Linked DNA regions of Aeoliella mucimassa. The protein of the gene in region 1 interacts with the protein of each later gene in a pairwise test. Links are inferred from orthologs where the notes say so. Each region holds a gene or a part of one and is shown on either strand. Other genes may lie near its edges. The genes, in order: Pan181_RS04060 and Pan181_RS16155.

Evidence for each region.
Region 2: the proteins of Pan181_RS04060 (region 1) and Pan181_RS16155 interact in binary tests that used the Escherichia coli proteins (3 or more experiments, as listed by UniProt). The link is inferred for Aeoliella mucimassa from one-to-one orthologs.

What each region holds. Positions count from the first base shown.
Region 1 is NZ_CP036278.1:978,743-989,954, forward strand. Bases 8,468-11,212 are described here. They hold Pan181_RS04060 (acyl carrier protein), read right to left. Parts: upstream 10,088-11,212; coding sequence 9,848-10,087; downstream 8,468-9,847. Other genes in these bases: fabF (beta-ketoacyl-ACP synthase II), read right to left, coding at 8,468-9,597; fabG (3-oxoacyl-[acyl-carrier-protein] reductase), read right to left, coding at 10,332-11,093; fabD (ACP S-malonyltransferase), read right to left, coding at 11,160-11,212. Also shown: Pan181_RS04025 (glycyl-radical enzyme activating protein), read left to right, coding at 1-340; hypD (trans-4-hydroxy-L-proline dehydratase), read left to right, coding at 388-2,748; Pan181_RS04035 (FAD-dependent oxidoreductase), read right to left, coding at 2,804-4,681; Pan181_RS04040 (TIGR01457 family HAD-type hydrolase), read right to left, coding at 4,878-5,729; Pan181_RS04045 (SGNH/GDSL hydrolase family protein), read right to left, coding at 5,984-7,114; Pan181_RS04050 (PEP-CTERM sorting domain-containing protein), read right to left, coding at 7,124-8,203; more of fabF, read right to left, coding at 8,359-8,467. UniProt on the Escherichia coli protein: Carrier of the growing fatty acid chain in fatty acid biosynthesis.
Region 2 is NZ_CP036278.1:4,127,856-4,139,107, reverse strand. What follows is about bases 3,825-6,609. They hold Pan181_RS16155 (acyl-CoA thioesterase), read left to right. Parts: upstream 3,825-4,914; coding sequence 4,915-5,304; downstream 5,305-6,609. Other genes in these bases: Pan181_RS16145 (gamma-glutamyl-gamma-aminobutyrate hydrolase family protein), read right to left, coding at 6,098-6,609; Pan181_RS16150 (DJ-1/PfpI family protein), read left to right, coding at 5,352-5,930; Pan181_RS16160 (acetolactate synthase), read right to left, coding at 4,173-4,670; Pan181_RS16165 (hypothetical protein), read right to left, coding at 3,825-4,134. Outside these bases: Pan181_RS16185 (helix-turn-helix domain-containing protein), read right to left, coding at 1-229; Pan181_RS16180 (sensor histidine kinase), read left to right, coding at 251-796; Pan181_RS16175 (response regulator), read left to right, coding at 866-2,041; Pan181_RS16170 (HD domain-containing protein), read right to left, coding at 2,081-3,403; more of Pan181_RS16165, read right to left, coding at 3,418-3,824; more of Pan181_RS16145, read right to left, coding at 6,610-6,841; Pan181_RS16140 (CPBP family intramembrane glutamic endopeptidase), read right to left, coding at 7,437-8,177; Pan181_RS16135 (3-oxoacyl-ACP synthase III), read left to right, coding at 8,269-9,339; Pan181_RS16130 (serine/threonine protein kinase), read right to left, coding at 9,423-10,994.

The DNA.
Region 1 (11,212 bases):
GCAAACGCATCGCGAGCATACCGGTGTTTCCAATACCCGCATATTGGATAACCTTGTCGCCTTGGGCAAAGTGCACTCGAACATCTGGATTCGAGTGCCGATAGTTCCAGGGGTGAACGACCATGCGAGCGAACTGGAAGCCCTGGCGCGATTCGCCTCTACAGTGGATGGCATTCGCCGGGTAGACTTGCTTACGTACCATCAGCTTGGCAGTCACAAGCACGAGCGGATCGGCAAGCAAGGTTCCGAACGCCCCGAAGCGGTACCCACCGCCGAGGTCATGCAATCGGCCGCTGAGCTGTTTCGCTCGCATGGGCTAACCGAAGTGCACGTAAGCTAATTGCTTGCGACACCGATCTCTGAACGCTTCTCAAAACACAACCTACTATGAACCAGCGCACTGCTCGTTTGCGTCAACAAAGTCTCGACGCGGTTCCCTCGATCTCGGCCGAGCGGGCCCGGCTGATTACCGAGTTCTATCGCAACGAAGACGGCAAGCACTCGGTGCCGGTAATGCGGGCTAAGTCGTTCCTGCATCTCTGTCGGCAGAAGTCCATTTACCTGGGCGACGAGGAACTGATTGTCGGCGAACGGGGCCCCGCGCCGAAGCAGGTGCCGACCTATCCCGAGCTGACGTGTCATTCGGCCGAAGACCTGCGAACGCTCAACACCCGCCCGAAGACCAACTACTCGGTGACCGACGAGTGCCTGGCCACGTACGAAGAGCAGGTGATTCCTTATTGGCGCGACCGGACGATGCGCGACAAGATCTTCGCAGCGTTGTCGCCCGACTGGCACGAAGCCTACGAGGCGGGCGTGTTCACCGAGTTCATGGAGCAGCGAGCACCAGGGCATACGGTGCTCGACGATAAAATCTATCGCAAGGGGATGCGCGACTTCCAACGCGACATCGCCCAATCGCTGGCCAAGTTGGAGTTCACCACCGACCCCGCAGCCTACGAGAAACGCGAACAGTTGCGGGCGATGGACATCGCTTGCGAAGCGGTGATCGTGTTTGCCGAGCGACACGCTGAGCTAGCCGAGCAACTGGCAACCACCGAACGCGACGCGTCGCGTCGCGCGGAACTGCAGAAGATCACGGAGGTCTGTCGGCAGGTGCCGGCTGGCCCGCCGCGTGATTTTCACGAAGCGTTGCAGGCGTATTGGTTCTGCCATCTAGCGGTGATCACCGAGCTGAACGGCTGGGACGCTTTCAGTCCCGGGCATCTCGACCAGCATCTGTGGCCGTTCTACCAGCAAGGCATCGCCGACGGTTCGCTCACTAAGGAGCACGCCCGCGAGTTGCTCGAAACGTTCTTTGTGAAGTTCAACAACCATACCGCTCCGCCGAAGGTGGGAGTGACCGCGGCCGAAAGCGGCACTTACACCGACTTTGCCAATATCAACCTGGGAGGGCTGCTGCCGGATGGTTCGGATGGTTCCAACGAACTTACCCACCTGCTGCTCGACGTGATCGACGACATGCACTTGCTGCAGCCGAGTAACAACGTGCAGCTGTCGCGTAAGACTCCCGACGCGGTGCTGAAACACACGCTGCGGGTGCTTCGCCATGGGTATGGTTTTCCCTCGATCTTCAATGCCGACGCGGTGGTGGAAGAGCAGGTGCGGCAAGGCAAGTCGCTCGAGGACGCCCGCGCGGGGGGATGCAGCGGCTGCGTCGAAACCGGCGCGTTCGGCAAAGAGGCGTACATTCTCACTGGTTACTTCAACATGGTGAAGGTGCTGGAGCTCACCCTGCACAATGGTTTTGATCCGCGCACCGGCAAACAGCTCGGCCCCGAGACTGGCACTGTGGAGCAGCTTGGCGACTTCGAATCGCTGTTCGCTGCGTTCTGCGCGCAGCTCGATCACTTCATCGAGATCAAGATCCGCGGTAACCAGATCATCGAGCAAATGTACGCCCGGTGGATGCCCGCCCCCTTCCTGTCGGTGATTACCGACGACTGCATCGCGACTGGCAAAGACTACAACTCTGGGGGTGCTCGCTACAATCACACGTTCATTCAGTTTGTCGGCATCGGCAGCCTGACCGACAGCCTGGCAGCGATCAAGCAGCTTGTGTTCGACAAAGCGAAGCTTTCGCTCAGCGATCTGCTTGGTGTGCTGGCGGGCGACTTTGCCGACAACGAACCGCTGCGGCAGACCATGCTCCACCGTCTGCCGAAATATGGCAACGACGACGACTATGCCGACGACCTGATGCGGCGCGCCTTTCAGGCGGTGTTCGATCGCGTGGATGGCCGCCCGAACTCGAAGGGAGGCCGCTACCAGATCGAGATGTTACCGACCACTTGTCATGTGTACTTTGGCTCAGTCGTCGGCGCGACGCCCGACGGACGCCTGGCAGGTATGCCATTGTCGGAGGGGATCTCGCCGGTGCAGGGGGCCGATCGCAATGGGCCGACCGCGGTGATTCGCTCGGCCGCGAAGATGGACCACATCAAGACCGGCGGCACCCTCCTCAACATGAAGTTCACCCCGAGTTTGCTGCAGGACGAAACCGGCATCGACGCCCTGGCGAGCCTGGTTCGCGGGTACTTCAAAATGGATGGCCATCACGTGCAGCTGAACGTGGTGCAAGCCGAAACATTGCGTCGCGCACAGGCCGCTCCATCATCGCACCGCGACCTCATTGTCCGCGTGGCTGGCTATAGCGATTACTTCTGCGATCTCTCCGAAGAGCTGCAGGAAGAAATCATCCAACGCACCGAGCACATGGGCTTCTAGAGCGTTTGGAACGTTGTCTCGCTATAGGATGGCGAGCAGGAAAGTGCAACTTGCCTTAGCGATCGACCTGGCTGCTCTGCTTGCCGACTCCGGTTTCGAGTAGCTGCTTCAGCTCGTCGAGGTGGGTCGTGTAAACGTCGCGAGGCAGGCAGTCGTGCGCTTTGCAGATCGATGCGGCCATGCCAACCACTTCGCCCATCATGCCGCAGGTGCGCATCACGCGGACGCCGCCGAGGGCTTCGTGGTTGACGCTGATGTCGCGACCAGCCATGAATAGGTTATTGACGTTCCGGCTGTACAAGCAGCGATAGGGTGCCCAGTAGGGGCCTTCGTACTTGCCGAAGTTCGCCCGCGAGATGAAGGGATCGTCGTCGCCATCGAACTTAGGATCGGCCAGGTGCAAGTCGAGCGACCAGGTGCAGGGGAACGCAGCGTCCTCGAAAGGCGTGGAGTTGCGGAAGTCGTCGCCGGTGAGCACCAGGTCCCCGAGTAGTCGTCGCGACTCGCGTTTGCCAGCGATGAACGCGGCCCACTTCAAGCGGTGGTTAGGGTACTGGCCATCGACGTTCTTCAAGGTGTCCCACGCCCCGTACATGGCTCGCAAGTTTTGATCGCGCACTTGTTCCATGTCGGTGATGGGATGCTTGTCGAAGCCGCTCTCCCAGAACCAGCCGCCGAGTTGGCCGAGGTTGGGTTTCGACGTGTCGCTACCGCGCCCGGGGAACTTGCGCTCGGTAAGGTCGACCGCCCAAGGACAGCGAGGGAAGGGGGCGGGCTCGTCGCTGGCTTTGAAGTTCAGCGACAGTGGATCGTCATCTTCGCACAAGCATTTGAGCTGAAATTCGTTTTGCTCCACGGCCCCCACGTTCCACAGATTGCTTGACCCCAAGTGGCCCGCTTCGGTCATGTCGTAGTCGGCACCGACCAGGCTGCCGAGCACTCCGTCGCCAGTGGCATCGACAAACATTCGCCCGCGGACGAGCTTGCGTTGCCCTGAGTGAACGTCCTGAGCGACGACCGATACCACTTGGCCCTCTTCCGTAGTGGCTGCGTTCACGCGATGCAGCAGCATCAACGTGAGATTGGTCTCGGCGCGGGCCAGGTCGAGCTTCCGCTGGTCGTCGTACACCTCGGCGTTCTTGGCGTTGCCATCGCCTGTTCCTTTGTCGCGAACCAGTTCCGACACCAGATCACCAACGTGCGGATAGGGCTGGAGGTTGGTTTTGCCTTCGGGCCACACGCGTACCTCGCTACTACCGTTGCCGCCGAGCACCGGGCGGTCTTGGATTAGTGCTACGTCGAGTCCCAGTCGCGCGCCCGCGATGGCAGCACTCGTGCCCGCGATGCCTCCCCCGACGACCACCAAGTCATAAGTGCCAGCTTCGATGGGCTGGTTGTCCCAACCGAGGAGTTCGGCGCGAAGTTGCGCGAGCGAGGTTCCACCATCGGGCGGAATGAACTCAAGGTCGTCGCTCAGCAGGATCGCGTCGCAGCGTCCTTCGAATCCGGTAAGGTCGTGCAGGGTGAGCTTCGCTTGCTTATCGAGTTCAACGACACCACCATCTTGCCAATGCCAGTTGGCTCCCTCGGTGCCGAACGTCGTTGCGAGCGGCTTGTCGTTCATCAGCAGTTGGAACCGACCGGGAGCCCCCTCGGCTCCCCACACGGCCACCCAGTCGCGGGTACGCACCCACACTCGATAGGTACCTGGCTTCGGCAATTCGATGGTATCGTGCGCGTCGAGCACTGGCTCGCCGAGTCCGTGGGCAAGCAGGTAGGGTGAGCCCATAAGATCCATGAACTGCTGATCGATGACCCAACCGCCGGTTTCGGTAAACGACTCAGGCTCTACCAACACCAGCGTGGGGTCAGCAGCAAGGCTCGAACCACTACTGCACAGAAGAATCGCGACCGCCAAGTACCAACGACTCATAGCAAGTGTCCTTACAAGAGGAATGAGAAGAGTGCGTCTCGGCCGCTTAGTGTAACACAGGTCGACCACCGCGCACAAAAAAGCCCTCAACCCCCGAGTTTTCGAGGGGGAGGGCTTGTTGGCTTGACTGCTGGTGCGAGCGAATCGTTGCACTCGTCAGTAGTGGTGTTTGCTCGTCGAACGTATCGACTGCGACCTACGAAGCGTGGGCTTTCGACCAGGCATCGATATCCAGCGGAGTGTCGTCCTCACGATTGTTGGTGGGGAGCACCTGGTGGATCAGCATGTCGGTGTCGCACAGGTCGGCAACCGAATCGACCACCAGATCGGGTTGGTAGGCATAGTTCTTCAGGTCTTCGCGCTTGGTGCCGCCGGAGAGGACCAACACGGTGCGATAACCCATTTGTACGCCGCCGAGGATGTCGGTCTCCATGGTGTCGCCGACCATGATCGTCTCGCTGGTGGCCATGCCGAGTTCCTTGCGTGCTTGACGCATCATCACAGGGCTGGGCTTGCCAACGCTGAAGGCTTGAATGCCAGTGGCTTCTTCGATCAGCTTAACGATCGCACCACAGCCAGGGCGGGTGCCCGACTTGGTGGGGCAGTTCGGATCGAGATTCGTGGCCACGAGCTTGGCACCATCGAGCACCATTTGCACCGCGGTTTCAAGCATCTCGAACGACAGCGTACGGCCTTCGCCGACCACCACGTAGTCGGGCGAACGATCGACGACCGCATAGCCGTTCTTGTGCAAAGCGGTCTGCAGGCCACCTTCGCCGATCACGTAGGCGGTGCCACCAGGGTGCTGGCGGGCCAGGTACCGGGCGGTTGCCATTGCACAAGTGAAGATGTGCTTTTCAGTCACGGGAATGCCCATGCGTTCGAGCTTGGTAGCAACGTCGCGACGGGTCCGTTGACTGTTATTGGTAAGGAACATGAAAGGAATGTCGCAGCTGCGAAGCGTTTCGATAAATTGCTTCGCGCCGGGAATCAGCTCGCTGGAGCGATAAATCACTCCATCCATGTCCAACAAAAAACCGCGTTTCATCAATGAACTCACAGGGGGATGGGGCGGGACCCCTTCGGTCAGCCGAGGCTGTAGGGGCGATAACGGAAGGAACTCACATCATTGCAACCCGCGTGCCAACCTTGTCGAAGCGACCGAATCTTCACCGCTTCTTTGCCTTAGTACTCGACATTCGCAGAACTACGGTCAAATAGGGACGGCAACCCGCTAGCAACGACGGTTCGTCTGTGCGACGTGTGCCTATTAAGTGGGCAGTGTGGTGGTCACTTTAACGTCTACCGAGCCCATACCATTCGAGCCACGAGACTCGCTAGCAGAAGTAACAGATAGCTCGATGGCTCCGGAACGCTGATAGCCTGCGCGGCGGAGAGGCTACCAGATTGCCCAAAATGACGACGCCAGATTTCGTAGTCGCCGGAGTCGACTCCCGCGAATCCATTGCCGGCGTTGTTGATAAGTTGCTCGTCGCTGGCCCCCAGGTTGTCGCGCCACACGGTGTAGTCGGCCAGATCGACCAGCGAATCGCCATTAAAGTCGCCCGGCAAGCTATCGCGCTCGATGAAATCGCCCAGGAGGCTTGCCAGCTCCGCATGCACGGTCGCGGTGGGATGGACGTCGTCCCAGAACAGATAACTCTCGGGGGTCGCGACCACCGGATCCGGGCCGGCCGCCTGGGTGACGTTCGTCAGCCTGTACTCGGTGGGGTGGCTGACCACGTGGTCGAACAGCCCCTCCACGTCGAACCGACGAAGGCTCAACTCGCTGAGCGAAAGCTCCAACCGGTCGAGTTCGAGCGAAAGCTGCGTGTTGTAGTCGACCGTCACCGCGGTCATCTTCGCGGCGAGCGCCGGGTCGTTGTTGTACCGCGGAGTCAGTCCCAGCTTCGGCAGGTTGAGTACCAGGAACTCACGGGCGCCATCGTTGTAGAGCCGAGTAATCTGGTTGCCTACGGTCGTGACCAACTGCGACATGCTCGTACGCCCCTGGAATAGGTCGTTGGCACCGATCAGCACCACGTGCAGCGCGGTGGGATCGGTGATGTCGTCATCCAGAAAGTAGTCGACCTGCTCGTCGAGATCGTTCAGGAACAGACCGTCGGGAAAACCGGTGCCAGTGGTCTGGGCGCCGCCGTACGCGTAGTTGTCGCCACCATCGCGGCTGGGCGTAAGCGTACCGAAGCCGAATTGCTGATAGAGCAGTTCGGAATAGACCGGCCCGTTGCTGAACCGCCCGTTGTAGTAGTCGCTGCCAGGCACGACGCCCCAGGTTGCCCCCGAGGTGTTTCCGACGTCGGACAGACTATCGCCGAAGAAGAATAGGTTGGAGAATCCCCAGGCCGACGAGCCGCCAACGAGTAGCAGCAACGTCAGCCCCAGTGTGCGTACACGTTGGAGGATGGTCGCCAAGCGGATTCCCTATCGGTGTCGGCAAGTCGTGACCAAGCCGACCGCTGCGAGTAGCAGCAAGGCGAGCGACGTGGGTTCAGGCACCGACGCTTGGCTTAACTCTTCCGGGAAAGCAATCGAGGCCCCGAAGTTGGCCTTCCATATCGCGTAGTCGTCGATGGTGACGCCAGGCTCCCCGTCGCCAAGGTTGTCGAGTGCGTCGTCGGTTTCATCGCCCAGGTGGTCGCGCCACACCGTGTAGTCAGCCAGGTCGACCGAGCCATCGAGATTGAAGTCGCCAGATAGCCAGATGTCGAGTACGTACTCGGTATCGTCGGCATGGTACCCAGTGAAGTAATAGTCGGGCCAGCCAGTGACGACGATGGTGACTTCGCCATTGGCAGGCACTTCGCCGGTAAGGCGTGAGTAGTAGGTTTCGAAAGTCGGATCATCGTCGTTGTAGTCGAGTTCGGTGCCGGTTTCATCGAACCAACCAATGATGGTGTCGCCCTCTACTTCACCCGAGGCAGACGTACGGGCTACGAACTGTGCGCCGGTCGGCAAGCCGGTGAAGGTCCAGAAGTCGACGTCGCGAGGCTCGAGGATGTTTTCGAGTTCGATGTTGTAGGTTGCGCCGGCCCAGTTGGCGTTGGTCTCGGCGTAAGTGTCGACGGCGCCAGGTACGAGAGTACCTGAGTAGTAGACCGAGTCGATCAGCTCGTTGTTGATATCGTAGATCGACACGTAGGCTTCGTAATCGCCGTACTCACTATGTTGACCCTCGAAAGTCTCGTCGGGATAGCCCGAAACCGTGAAGTTGATCGAGTTGTTCAGTATCGGCACTTCGAACAGAGCCGAGGCTCGTCCGTTTCCGTAGTAGCTACCGTCATCGTCAAAAAACTCGTAGGAGCCCGAAGTTCCAGCGGCAGTCAGGATGGTATCGATAGGAGGGTCGAGCGTCGTATCGCCGAGCGAGTCGTACACCGAATTGACCCCCGGTGAAAGCACCGTGGCCTCGTCGAAATACTCGTTCGGTTCGTCGGCCGAGGCAAAGGGGGCAACAAGCAGGGCGATAGCCGTAAGCAGCAGAGCAGGGTAGGTACGCGACATGGTAAGCCTTTCAAGTGGGTTGCGTTGCCGCTCCCAGGCGTGTCACCGAAGTGCAGCCAGCGGGGGTACGGCGGACCAATGAAACCAGCGTCTCTGTCGGACTGGTACCTCCTCCCAAGCTTCAAGCAGGCACAATCTAAAGTTTACTCGTAGGACTATTGTACACGACACGCGACCATCGAGGCGTTATGACCACCAAATCCGAAACTATTGCTGACCACGACGTTTAGCGGCTTTTCTTTCGGCTCGTTGGGGGTGTAGTCGAGATCGCACTCGGGATCGGGGTTTTGCAGGTTGATCGTGGGGGGTACCACGTTGTGCTTGAGGGCCATCAAGCTCAGCACCATTTCGACCCCGCCGCTGGCTCCCAGCAGGTGGCCGAGTTGGCTCTTGGTGCTCGAAACGCTCAGTTTGTAGGCGTGATCGCCGTACACGCGTTTGATGGCGGTCGACTCGGCTTTGTCGCCAAGCGGGGTGCTGGTGCCGTGGGCGTTGATGTAGTCGACCTTCTCGGGAGCGAGTTCCGCATCCTCCAAAGCCGACTGCATTGCTCGACCGGCGCCGGTCCCTTCGGGGTCGGGTTGGGTGATGTGCCCGCCATCCGCGCTAGCACCGTAGCCGAGAATCTCAGCGTAGATTTCCGCTCCGCGGGCTTTCGCGTGTTCGTATTCTTCGAGCACGATCAGGCCGGCTCCTTCTGCCATTACGAAGCCATCGCGGTCGACATCAAACGGGCGGCTGGCAGCCGTGGGGTCGTCGTTCCGCTCGCTCAAGGCCCGCATGTTGGCAAAGCCAGCCAGACCCATCGGCGTGCAAGCCGCTTCGGTACCACCGGAGATCATCACGTCGACCACGCCTGAGCGAATCGCATGGAACGCTTCGCCCATCGCGTTGGTTGCACTGGCACACGCGGTGACTACCGCGTAGTTCAGACCACGCAGACCGTAGCGAATCGAAACGTGACCCGAGGCCGCATTGGCCATGAGCTTAGGAATAGTGAAGGCCGACACTTTGTCGGGGCCTTTGAGAATCAGGCGACCCATCTGCTCTTCGATTTCGGTTAGGCCGCCGATGCCGGTGCCTACGATCGCACCGCAGCGAAAGAGATCTTCTTTCGAGAAGTCGAGGCCCGAATCGTTTACTGCATCGACTGCACACACGATCGCGAATTGAGCGAAGCGATCGATCTTTTTCAGATCTCGACGCTCGATGTAATCGGTCGGATTCCAATCGTAGATATCGCCACCGAATTTCACTTTGTGCTTCGTAGTGTCGAAGGCTTTCAATTCGTGGATGCCGCTTTCACCGGCCAATACACGCTGCCAGAGGTCGTCGACCTTCTGACTGAGCGAGGTAACCGCTCCCATGCCTGTGACTACTACACGCCGTTTCATCGTCCTGTCGCTTTCGGTGGTGTGGTGAGTAGGTTGTCGGTAAGCAGGCGAGCCTCTAGCTGATAGAGGTTGTTAGCCCAAGCGAGCAGTAGGGCAGGGCCGTATTGCCTACCGGAGTGCTCAAATGGTTCGCCTAGCTGTTGCCCACCGCAACATAAAAAAAGGCGCACGTCGAGGGGAGCGTGCGCCTGGATTGGTTTGCGCACCGCAACTGGTGTTCGGCGCGATATCGGTCGCCGGCAGGGCTGGTTTAGCCGTTGCCGTTCTTCTCGATATAGTCGACAGCTTGCCCCACGGTCTGAATCTTCTCAGCCGCGTCGTCGGGGATGTTGATGTCGAACTCTTCCTCAAGCTCCATCACCAACTCCACAGTGTCGAGCGAGTCGGCACCAAGGTCGTTGACGAACGAGGTCTCGGGGGAAATCTTGTCTTTGTCGACGCCAAGCTGTTCGGCGACGATGTCTGCAACGCGATCCAAAACTGAGGCCACGTCAGGTCCTCCTAAATTAACTATCCGCGAAATGATGTCGAATGCCGAGGTGGGCCGCCCCGCGGGTTCGCCGCGGTGCTCGTTTGTCCGGGAGGTTGCCGCCTCGGATGGGTTACTAATGAAACGTCGTGCGTAAGCCCCTCAAGATAGAGCGTCTGCACAAGAGTGGTCAAGATATACCGACTTTCTTCGTGGGTGTCTAGCCGGCTTGCGGCTTCTCCCCCGTGTCGTAAGTCTAGCCGTACTAAGCGGTTAGTCCTCCATCAACAGTTATTACTTGCCCGGTGATGTAGGATCCTGCTTCGCTGGCCAGATAAAGCACCGCCTGGGCGATTTCCACAGGTTGGCCAAGTCGGCCGAGAGGAATCCGCTGTTTGACCATCTCTTCCAGGGCGGGGCCCAAGGCGTCGGTCATGTCCGAGGCGATAAAACCAGGGCAAATCGCGTTGACCGTGATTTGTCGACGCTTGCTGGCTAGCTCCCGGGATACGGTTTGGGTAAAGCCGATGATGCCTGCCTTCGAGGCCGAGTAGTTGGCCTGTCCGGGATTGCCCATCAGCCCCGATACGCTTGAAATGTTGATGATACGGCCTTTCTTGGCTCGCATCATTGCTCCCGCGCCGGCGCGGGTGTACAGGAACACGCTTCGCAAGTTGGTTGCGATCACCGCGTCCCAGTCGTCGTCCGTCATCCGCGGCAGCAGGGTGTCGCGCGTGATGCCGGCGTTGTTCACTAGGATGTCAAGTTGGCCCCACTCTTCCACGATCTTGTCGACCGCTGCCGAGGCTGCGTCGCTATCGACTGCGTCGGCGGCGATGACCATGGCTTCGCTGCCGGCCGCGCGGATCTCGCTAGCGGTGGCTTCGAGCTTCTCAGCGTTGCGAGCCAGGCAGGCCACCTTGGCACCGCTGGCACCCAAGGCCAGGGCAATCGCCTTGCCGATGCCTTGCGAGGCACCTGTGACCAGGGCGGTTTGTCCGGAAAGATCGACGCTGAAACTAGACATAGGGCGCTAAATCGTTGAATGCAGGTAAGGATGTTTGGGGACTTAAGTGCCGCCTGCCACGCGAAGCTAAGCCGTGACGTTCTCGCAGGGCATCTTGCGATTGATTCGCTTCATCAGGC
Region 2 (11,252 bases), 3.1 Mb from region 1 along the record:
CGTACACCGCCCGCTGGACGCCCTCTTCGCAGAACCGCTTTCGGACGGCTCGGACGTTGCGCGTCGTGCAGCCCACATGCTCGGCGATCTCTTCGTCGGTGCATCCCGAGTCCGATTTCAATAATATCTGGCAGCGACGCACCACTTGCGCCGCGCGGGCGCCTGAGCGTGCTAGCTGCTCCAAACCTCCACGGGCCTGGTGGTCCAGGCAAACAATGTGCTTTTTCATTCCGCAGCATATAGCAGCGGAATGGATTTCAGGAAAGACGTACTAGTCCGCAGCACAGCGACGGTAAGTCGCAATAAGTGGAAGTACGATGCGGACGTGCTCTATGAATTGGACGCCGAGCTGCCACTGGTGCCGGTATTACCGGCAGAATTGAACCAGGTGATACTGAATCTTATTGTGAATGCGGCCGACGCTATTCGCGAAAAGCATGCGAAAGACGAAACCCATCGAGGTGAAATCGTCTTGCGAACCTACCAAGATGGTTTGTTTGCGGTGATCGAAGTAGCTGACAACGGAGCAGGCATCCCTCGGGAAGCTCGCCAGCGAGTCTTCGACGCCTTCTTCACCACCAAAGAGGTCGGGAAAGGAACAGGGCAAGGGCTAGCAATTTCGCACGATATCATTGTGAATAAGCATCGGGGAGATATCGATGTTCAAACAGAGACTGGGGAGGGGACTAAATTCTGTGTGCGGTTGCCGTTACAGGGAGCACAGATCTCTTCAACGGATCAACAGGAAGAACCCGTAGAATCGAATGCGGATAACCCGGAGACTGTTCCTGTTTAATGCAGAGTGTTGATGGGAACGAGCTATGTTTATTAGCGAGTCAGATCAATTTAATTTGGGGGCTAACCGATGAGCGAGCGACTATTGATCGTCGACGATGAGCAACCTTTGCTCAACGGTCTACGACGTCGTTTGGGGGACTATTACGATTTAGTCACCGCAAACTCAGGCGATGCGGCGCTGCACGAAATCGAGACCCATGGCGAATTTGCCGTGGTGCTTACCGATATGCGTATGCCAGGAATGAATGGAATTCAGTTCATTCAGCAAGCACGTATGATCGCGCCCGACTCTGTGTACATGATGCTCACCGGCAACCAGGATCAGGCGACAGCCATCAAGGCGGTGAACGATGGTCAGGTCTTCCGGTTCCTCAATAAGCCCTGCGATCACGATCATATCCGCCGCGCGCTCGACGCCGGGCTGGATCAATATCGGCTAATCACTGCCGAACGGGTGCTACTACATAAAACGTTTAGCGGTGCGGTGGGGGTGCTGACCGACGTGCTCGAAATCGTGCAGCCTGAGATTTTCAGCCGCAGCAACGAAATTCAAACGATGGTCGACAACCTTCGCGCAGCGATCAACGCGACTGATCGTTGGGAATATAAGCTGGCTGCCCGGTTGGGCATTGTTGGCTTTGCTTTGTTGCCCGATGATAAGCGACACAAGCTTGAGACTTGCTCGCCTGACGATCCTGAACTCCAAGAGATTCTTGCGGCCAGCGCAGCAACCGGTGCCCGTTTATTGGAGAAAATTCCACGACTCGGCACCATTGCTTCGATGATTCGCGAATCGGTCAACGTCGATGGAAGTTGCACCGTGTCACTCACTCCTCAAGAAGAGGAAGTCATTCATACGGGGGCGACCCTGCTGCGGATTGCCATGCAATGGAATTGCCTGTCGCGCATCGGAATGAGCAACAAGGATGCCATGGTGGAGATGCGACAGTTGCTCCCGCAACTGCACAAGGCCTTTGTCGAGGAGCTGGAGCGAACTCACATCGACACCGAACACCTTGCTCCAGTTTGCTTGTCGGTCGAAGAACTCGAAGAAGGCATGGTACTGTACAACGATGTGATGACACGCGACGATTCGCGATTGCTCCGCAAAGGGCAGCGACTCTCGGGCGTTGCACTCGAGAAGCTGCTCACGCACTACGGTAACTTGCTGGCTTCCGATGTGGTCATGGTATACGCGTCGAGTTGCTCTTCGCAGATTGCCCAGATGGCAGCCAATAAATAGTCTGTCGAGCGAATGGCTTCGACGAAAGCTTTCAGTGGTCTAGCTGGTCACTTCGTCGAGCAGTCGGTCGATGTCTACTCCGCGGGCGGCCTGTGCGACGCGCGGCGCGACGAACACCCGCACTTGCTTTACGTAGTTGTCGAACTGCTCGCGAGCCAACGTTCGCACCACTGGCGAGACTTCGCCTAGTGGGCGGTACGCATCGCGTTTGGTGTAACAGACATCGACGTTGAACTGCACCTCGAGCTTGGTCGGAGGAGCATCAATCAGCACTTCGTGCGGGGCGACATCGATTCCCAATTGCTTGGTCAGGCATTCGGCAAGTTGGCTGCTACGCTCCACGAGCCAGGCGTAAGGCTGGCGGGCGAGTTTGGTATGCAATTCTGGCGAATCCAGATAGCTGTATTGGGCCAGGCGTTTGAACAGCGAACGTTGCGTGCCAAACAAACTTTCCACCAGAGCGGATGCGGGAATGTTGGTGGTATGCTGTCGAAGGTGTTCGGCAAACTGGGCATCGCTCGACGCAAACAGATACGCCCAATCCAGCCGGTCGGTCACATCGAACACCGCCCGCTGCAACATCGCCGTGGACGAACGCACCGCGTGATGCCAGTAGACTTCACTAAACATCACGTACCTTGCGAACACCATTAGCTCCGCAGCAGTCTTCCCTTTGTCGGTCACTGCGATGCGATTGCCCGCTTCGTTCAGACACAAGCTCGCAACCAACCGGGACTGGTCGAAGTTTTGGCCGTAGGGCACTCCGCAGTGACGGCTATCGCGCGCCAGGTAGTCGATTTTATCGACATCGATCGGCCCCGAAAGCATGCTGGCGACGATCTCATCGCCAGTTGATGTGGTACTTCCAGCAATCAGGTCGGCCACTTCGGCAGGGTCGACCTGCCAGTCGTCTGCCAGCGCTTCGGCCAGAGGACCTGTGGTAATCGCCTGGCGGGCGAGTTGCTCGTGGACCACCACGCCTTCGGCAGCGATGTCTTCCAGCGGATGGCAATACGGCCAGTGCCCTACATCGTGCAGCAGCGCGGCTAGCAGGAACAACTCTGCCTGGCGCGATGAGACTGCCGCGGTGAAACGGTCGTCGCCGGAGAGTCGTTCGAGAAACTGCAGGGCGGTACGATACGTGCCGAGGGAGTGTTCAAAGCGCGAGTGCCCCGCGCCGGGATAGACCATCCGTACGAGCCCGAGTTGCGATACCTGCTTCAAACGCTGAAACGCAGGCGTGTCGATCAATCGCCGCACCCGCGGGGTGAGGGGGATATCGTCGCACGGCGGCATTCGCATGAGCCCGCTCGTCGAGTACCGCTCGGCAAACTCAGGAATGGCAGCATAAGGATGGGGCATCGCGGGTGTCGTACTCAGTTGCTACCAAACACCAGGCCAGGTACGAAGGGCAGGTCCATGACCACTCGCAGCAGTCCCGTGCTGATGAAGAATAGGGCGAAGAGCATGATCGCGCTGATCGGTTCCAGGTCGAGGCTTGTGTAGCTTGCCAAAAGCCCGACCATGAACATCACGACCAAAGGAATTAGCAGTTGCCACCATTCGAGGCCCGCTACGATGTCTTCAGGCGTGGTGAATCGACTGAGGATAAATCCATAGAGCAGCCAGGCAACTACGAATCCGAGTCCACAGGCAATGGCTCGCACCCAGAGCATGGTACCACGGTAAGGTTCGAGTTCGTCGTCGCGCAGGAACATGTAGCCGCCAGCCACGATCGGCGGAGCCAGCACTGCTGCGGCAACTGCCATGATGGCGATAGAAGCTAGGCTGTCGGCTTGGACGGCCGACTTCATCAGCACCGCGGCCACCACGGCCAGTACCACCACGCCGACGGCAACGCCTGCCATGATCGGCGAGAACTTGGCGTCTTTCTTGCGATAGGTCTTGAGGACACTGCGGCCCTGTGAGTCGACCGGCCCCTCGGGCGGCGCCTCGTGTACGATCACCTGATCTTCCAGCTTGGGAATGGTGATCGTCTTTTTGCAGTTCGGGCACGGGCCTTGTTTACCCGCGTGCTGGTCGCCGACACTGAATCGCTTCAGGCAACCGGGACATGTAACTTGTATGGCCATGGATGTCGTATTTCTTCTCTAACCCACGATGCGCCGAATTATTGCGAATCGTATTGCCTGAGCTCGTCTTCGTTAATCATTCGAAACCCTCGATTCGAGAGGGTGTCGAGCGCCATCTCTGTATTATCGACCATGATCGCCACGGCCGGCTGGCCGGTTGGGCGAGCGAGCAGCGGGTAGACCTGAGTAATGTTCACCTCGGCTGCGAGCAAAGCGGTGCACAAATCGAGCATTGGCTGCGGCGTCTCTGGTAGCTCGACTCCCAGCAGGTCGGACTCGACGATCGCCAGACCGGCCCGTTCCAGGATCTCGCGGCCCGCTTCGGGATCGCTAAGCAGAAACCGTACCAGGGCGCACTCCGTGGCATCCGAGATACTCAGAGCCACGATTCGGACCTGACTGCCGTGGAATTTGCGAATCACTTCCAGCAACTGTCCGACACGATTCTCAAGAAATACGGTGAATTGTCGGATGGAGGGATAGTCGCGACCACGCGCGGTTGCAAATTCGGTTCCCGCTCCTTCGCCTATGCTCATGTGGTAGCTTTCGTTTCAAATGCCCTGCGACCACCATGCCCGGCATCTACGAACCGTCGGGAAAGGGGGCCGCTTGTCGCCGTAACTATAGGCGAAATCGGCGTTTCATTCAACGCAAGCCCCCTCGACCGGGCCCGACCGGACGGCCGCATTTGCCGGAACCCCCGGGAAGCCACCTGCCAGGGAAATTACTAAGATAAAGGCGACGATCCGACTGGCTTCAACACGGAGGGATGTGCAAAAAGTGTCTCATGAATTCCAATTCCCACTCGAGGTTCGCTACTACGAGACCGACGCCCAGGGGGTGGTGCACCATGCCAACTTCATCAAGTATTTCGAAGTGGCCCGGCTGTACCATCTAAGGGAGTGGGGGCACGAGTATGCCGATCTCGAGCGAGATGGCATCTTTCTGGTGGTGAACAAGATCGCTTGCAACTATCGCATGCCCGCACGATTTGGCGATATCCTCGACATCAAGGTACGGGTCACTCGCGCGCGAGGTGCCCGCATCGACAACGAGTACATGGTGTACCGCGACGGGCTGCTCATCGCCGAAGGTTCGAGCACGATCGCCTGTATTGACCGCCAAGGCAATCTGCAGCGTTTGCCAGAGTATCTGCTGATGAAAGAGTAGCCACCGATCGCCGCTTCCTCGCTTCCATAACACTCCGGAACTCAATTATGTCTAAGATCCTGATGCTAGTCGGCGACTTCGTCGAAGATTACGAGGCCATGGTGCCGCTGCAGATTCTGCAAATGGTGGGGCACACGGTCGATATCGTCTGCCCCGATAAAGTGGCGGGCGACTCCGTGGCCACCGCGATTCACGATTTCGAAGGTCAGCAAACCTACAGCGAGAAGCGGGGGCATAACTTCCCTGTCACTGCTGCGTTTGCCGAAGCCAAGGCCGACGACTACGACGCGCTGGTGCTGCCAGGTGGGCGTTCTCCCGAGTACCTGGCGATCGACTCGCGAGTGATCGAGCTAGTGCAGCAGTTCGCCGCGGCCGACAAGCCGATTGCCGCAACGTGCCATGCCCCGCTGATCCTGGCGGCTGCCAAGGTGGTGGAAGGCAAACGCTGCCAGGCTTACCCCACAGTGCGTCCCGAGCTGGAAGCGGCCGGCGCGACCTGGGACACCCCCTCGGCCGGACTCGATAGCGCGATCACCGATGGCAAGCTAGTTACCGCTCCCGCCTGGCCGGCGAACGCCAACTGGATGCGGGCGTTTCTCGAGGTGCTTGGCACCAAGATCAGCTAAAGCCGTTGCTGAACCTAGAAAGAGCGATTCGCGAACCGCGAACACGCTCCATAAAAGCCAAACGCGTCATGCACGATCCGTGTGCATGACGCGTTGGTCGGAGGCATTCCGCGTTGAGCAACATCCTGTCGCTGGCGGGAGGAAGACTTCAACGAGGTGTCTTTTGGTTAGGCAACCAAACGAATCGCTTCGGCGTTTTCCTTGGTGCCAATGACGAACTCTTCAAAAATACGCATGTCCAAAGCCGATGCGGTGTTGGCTTCGGGGTGGAACTGGGTGCCGAGGGCAAACCAATCTTCGCCCTGGTATTCAATGCCTTCGATGATGCCATCGGGGCATTTCGCAGTCACGGCAAATCCGTCGGCCAATTCATCGATGGCCATATGGTGACGGCTGTTCACGCGTAGTTCGCCATCGCCATACACGCGATCGAGCAGCGAGCCAGGCATGATTTCCAGCGTGTGGCGGTGTTGTGGATCAAGGGCATCACGGTGAGGCAATGCGTCGGGGCGATCTTCGGGGATGTGAAGCAGCAGGTTGCCACCCAAGGTGACGTTCAACAATTGCATGCCAGCACCAATACCGAATACAGGAATCCGGCGCTCGCAAACCAGGCGAGCCAAGGCACGGTCGAACACTTCGCGGCGGGGATCAAGAGGTCGTACTGTGGGATGAAGCATCCAGCCATCGCGACGAGGATCGAGATCGGCACCGCCGACCAGCAGAACCCCATCCAGCAAATCGAGTACTTGGTTTAAATCGTCCATCTCTTCCAAAGGCGGAAGCACAAGCGGAATCGCATCCGCTTTGAGGATTGCATCGTAGTAGCCAGCACCGACGTAAGAGAAGGCCGGGGTATCACCGTTGGCCGCACGATAGTCAGCATTCAAACCAATCACTGGTTTCGACATCTTTCTTCACTCCCTGGGAAAGTAGCGAGTAGCGGCTTTGCACAGACTGAGCCCAAGGGGATCCGAAGATCGAGGGCCTTCATCGTCGAAAGAGTGCTACTCACTTGCCGTTGCGAAGTAGAGCATGGACGAAGAAAGTGAAAAAACAACCGTAGCGATACCGTACTAGGCCTCTGCTGCCAGTCTACGGTACCTGGATGGCTGGTATGTTCAACCAAGCGGCTGCTTGGTCAACAGGAGGAAGGGGTATGGCGATGCTAAAGCGATGAACTAGCTATCATCGTGCCATCCTGTGCACGAATGTATAACGAAACTAAAATTGCTTATTCATCCGCCAGAGCAGCTCCAATAAGCGCTCCCCACGAATAACTCCCGATTTCCCTATCGAACGTCTTCTGCAGAACTCCAAAATGTGATGCCGTGTCACGCGGCAAGCAGGAAGGATGCAAGTCAGATAAGGAGTAACTTTAAGAGGCAAAGCTAAAATAGCAAGAGCTTTCCCTCATTTGGCTCAAAAAAATTAAAGTGCACAACATGGTGTGCTAGCGAGCCGTGGGGGTCCGTAGATGTTGAGTCGCCTAGTTGGGGTAGGTCGTTACGCTAATAGTTCGGATATGAAGTATCCAACCCCAAATATGGCCGCGTCGACCAGAAGATGACTTGCCCATATGGAATATATAGATTGAGTGCGATGATAAAGCCAAGCCCAAAATGCACCCCCCACCGCGACCCCGGCTGCTAGCAATAGAGCGACCGCGGGGGCGTGGGAGAAATAGACCCAGAGCACCACCACGTGATGTGCTGCGAATGCTATCGAAGAGATGGCAATCGCAACCCCAACAGGCACAAATCGGCGCAGCCGGCCAAACACGAACCACCGCCAGTAGTACTCTTCTAATAGCGAGTGAAAGAGCGAATAGAACACGCCAAGCCCGATGAACTTGACTGGCGAGTTCAGGTTCATGCCGGTGATCTTCTCACGAATAGGCACCAATGCTTGCTGCATCAGCTCGGTTGGGCTGAGCCAGAAGTACAGCCCGAAGGTCGCCGCCGCGATCACCAGCCCGAACGCGATACCGAGTGCCAGGCCGCGGGGATTCCAGGCGGGCCAGCCGAGCCGCTCGCGGCAAACGAGTCCCACCCAGGCGGCTGGCAGGGAAAACTGCACCACTTTGGCCACCGCAAACACAGCCTGCTGCACGCCCGACTCCATCTCGGCAGCGGCCACGAAGTAGGCGAGTGTCACAAAGGTCGGCAGCACACAGGCGATGCCGATCGCCATGAGTTCGCCCTGGGCCGAGATCTCGCTGGGGGTCTTTGGTTGTTTGTCCGCCATCTCTTGCTCCTCACGGGGCCGCTTTACCGATGCACGTGGAACCTCTACGCTCTAACTCCTGGTTTCCGATACTCCATCCCCGTCGTTTCCCATGCAGTATTCTCGCGTTTGCATCGAATCGCTTGGTTACACGCTTCCGGCAGAAGTCGTAACTACCGCATCCATTGAACAGCAATTGGCCCCGGTCTACCAGCGCCTGAAGCTCCCCGAAGGCCGGCTGGAGCTGATGACCGGTATCGCCGAGCGTCGCTTCTACGCCCCGCAAACGCGTCCCAGCACCATTAGTATCCAATCGGCTCGTCGGGCGCTCGAGGCCAGCGGTCTGGCTGCCAGCGACATTGGGGCACTGGTGCATGGTTCGGTCTGCCGCGATTTTCTCGAGCCGGCCACGGCTTGCCGGGTGCATCACGAGCTGGGTCTGCCCGACGATTGCGTGATTTACGACCTGTCGAATGCGTGCCTGGGACTCCTGAATGGCATCGTGCAGGTGGCCAATATGATCGAGCTCGGCCAGATCGAAGCGGGGCTCGTGGTTGGCACCGAGAGTGGTCGCAACCTGGTCGAGGGCACCATCGCCCAGCTGAACGCCGATATGTCGCTCACGCGGAACCAGATCAAGTTGGCTGTGGCCTCGCTCACCATCGGCTCAGCCAGCGCGGCGTTCGTGCTAACCAGTGCCGAGCGGAGCCAAACCGGCAATCGCTTGCTGGGGGGAGCGGTTCACTGCCGCACCCAGCATCATGGCCTGTGTCAGAGCGATGGGCATGTCGAACTCATGCAGACCGACAGCGAGGCCCTGATGAACGAAGGCATTGCGACCGGCAAAGCAACCTTCGAACGATTCAAGCAACATACCGGGTGGACTCCCGACGACATCGATCGCACGTTCTGTCATCAGGTCGGCGTCGCGCATCGCAAGCTCTTGTTTGCCGCGCTCGAACTCGATCCCGCGATCGACTACGCAACGCTCGAAGTGCTCGGCAACACCGGTTCGGCCGCGCTGCCGATTACCATGGCCCGCGGCCTGGAAGAGCGTCCCGCAGCCGATGGCGAAAAGCTGGCCCTACTCGGCATCGGATCGGGCATCAATTGCGTGATGCTCGGTTGCCAGTGGTACAAAACCCAAGTCGCCGGCGGCATCGAGCAAATCACCGCCCAGTAGCGTGCAGGCACGGAGCGATAGCGACGCAGACCCAGCAAGTATGAAATGTAAATCGCTGCGGTCGAAGCGTTGCCTAGCTGCGATTAACTGTTGTTGATAATCACCAACACGATTGTCAGCACAATGAGAATGGCTCCGCCGATGCCGAAGATCAGACCCCAAGGGGTCTTCTGGTAGGGATTCGAGAATCCTGGCGGGTGCAGTGGGTTGTATTCGTACTCGCCTGAGAAGCGAGGCTTCACTTCTTTCTCTTCCTTCGAGAACTCTTCCTCAAGCAACGACATCGTAGGAGGACCGCTGCTCGAGGGGCCGCTCTTTGACTTCGTGGGGCCATCACCGAGTACGTCGGACGAGCGGGCTTTGTCTTTGTTCTTGCGTGGCTCGTCGTCGTCTTCAATCGGAGCCAGGGCGATGTCGTCGTCGATGAACACGCCGGAGCCCGACGAGTCGTTCAATCGCTTCGTGTCGCGATCGGCCGATACGTTCGAAATAGTCTCGCTGCTCGGCGGAGTGCCGATCGCGCTGTTCGGTGGTCGGACCGCAAAGCGGGTGAGGATGCCGCTGCCGACGCCGCTGCCTTCGTCGCTGGGCTCGATGCTGCCGCCCCGCACGGTGCGTCCGCGACTGGCGAGCCATTGGGTGAGTTTCTCGGCCACTTCGGTTGCGGTTTCGAAGCGAAGCTCGGGCCGCTTCTGCATCATCTTCTGACAGATCTCGACGAGCGACATCGGCAGGTCGGGACGCAGCTTCAGTAGGTTCTCCGGTTCTTCCACCTGATGCTTCAGCAGGCGTTCGGAGATGGTGCCTTCGGGGAAGGGGGGACGACCCGTCAGCAGGAAGTAAAGCGTGCAACCCAGGCTGTAGATGTCGCTGCGATGATCGGCCGAGTGGCTGTTAAGCGCCTGCTCGGGGGCCAGGTAGTCGGCCGTGCCGAGCACGTTTTCGTCGTTGGCCAGAGTGAGGGAGGTTTGTTCTTCCTCGGCCAGTTTGGCCAGGCCAAGATCGAGCAGCTTCACGGTTTGAGCCCGGTCGACCAACAGGTTGGCCGGCTTGATGTCGCGATGCACCAGCTCTTTTTCGTGAGCGTGGGCCAGACCGGTGGCTGCCTGGGCGATGTAATCGGCAGCGGTGTCGGGATCGAGCGGGCCATTCTGCGAGACCAAGCGGTGCAGGTCCTGCCCGTCGACATACTCCATCACGATGTAATGGGTGTCGCCTTCGTTATCGATATCGAACGCGCGAACAATGTGGGGATCGTCGAGTTTGGCCACCGCCCGTGCTTCGAGCCGGAAACGCTCGAGGTACGAAGAGTCCTTCACTCGGGCCTTAGGCAGCACCTTAATCGCTACCCGGCGACGCATGAGGATATGTTCGGCCAGATACACGGCCGACATGCCGCCTTTGCCGACTTCGCCGAGCAGTTTGTACTTGCCCAGGCGAAAGCCTTTGTACTTGCCGGCCAGCAATTTCTTGGACTGCCATTCAGTTAACAGGCCGTTGGCGACCAGCTCGCCAGCGATCACTTCGGGAGCATCAGGTACAGACCCTCCGTGTCGCGAAGCAAGCTGCTTGAGAAACGCCTCGAGTTGGTCGTCCTCAATCAGTTCGCTACGTCGTAGATCGTGCAGCAGCTTGTTGGTGATGGCCTCTGGCATCGATGGGGGGGGCTTAGGATTGTCGGCCGCCTGGATAAGTCTGTTCCGTAGTCGTACGCGCGAGCTAACAACTCGTCAGGCCGGGCCCCTTCGCGCCGCCCTGCGCATGTGCTCTGTGCTGGGGACCTCTGCCAGTACGACTGGAAGAGGGGTGGCAAGGACCTACCATTGCCAGCAATGCAGTACTCCTCTCATCTATCACGATAGCACGGACGTCCTAACTCTTCCAGTAGATTTCACTTAGGAATATGGTGTCGG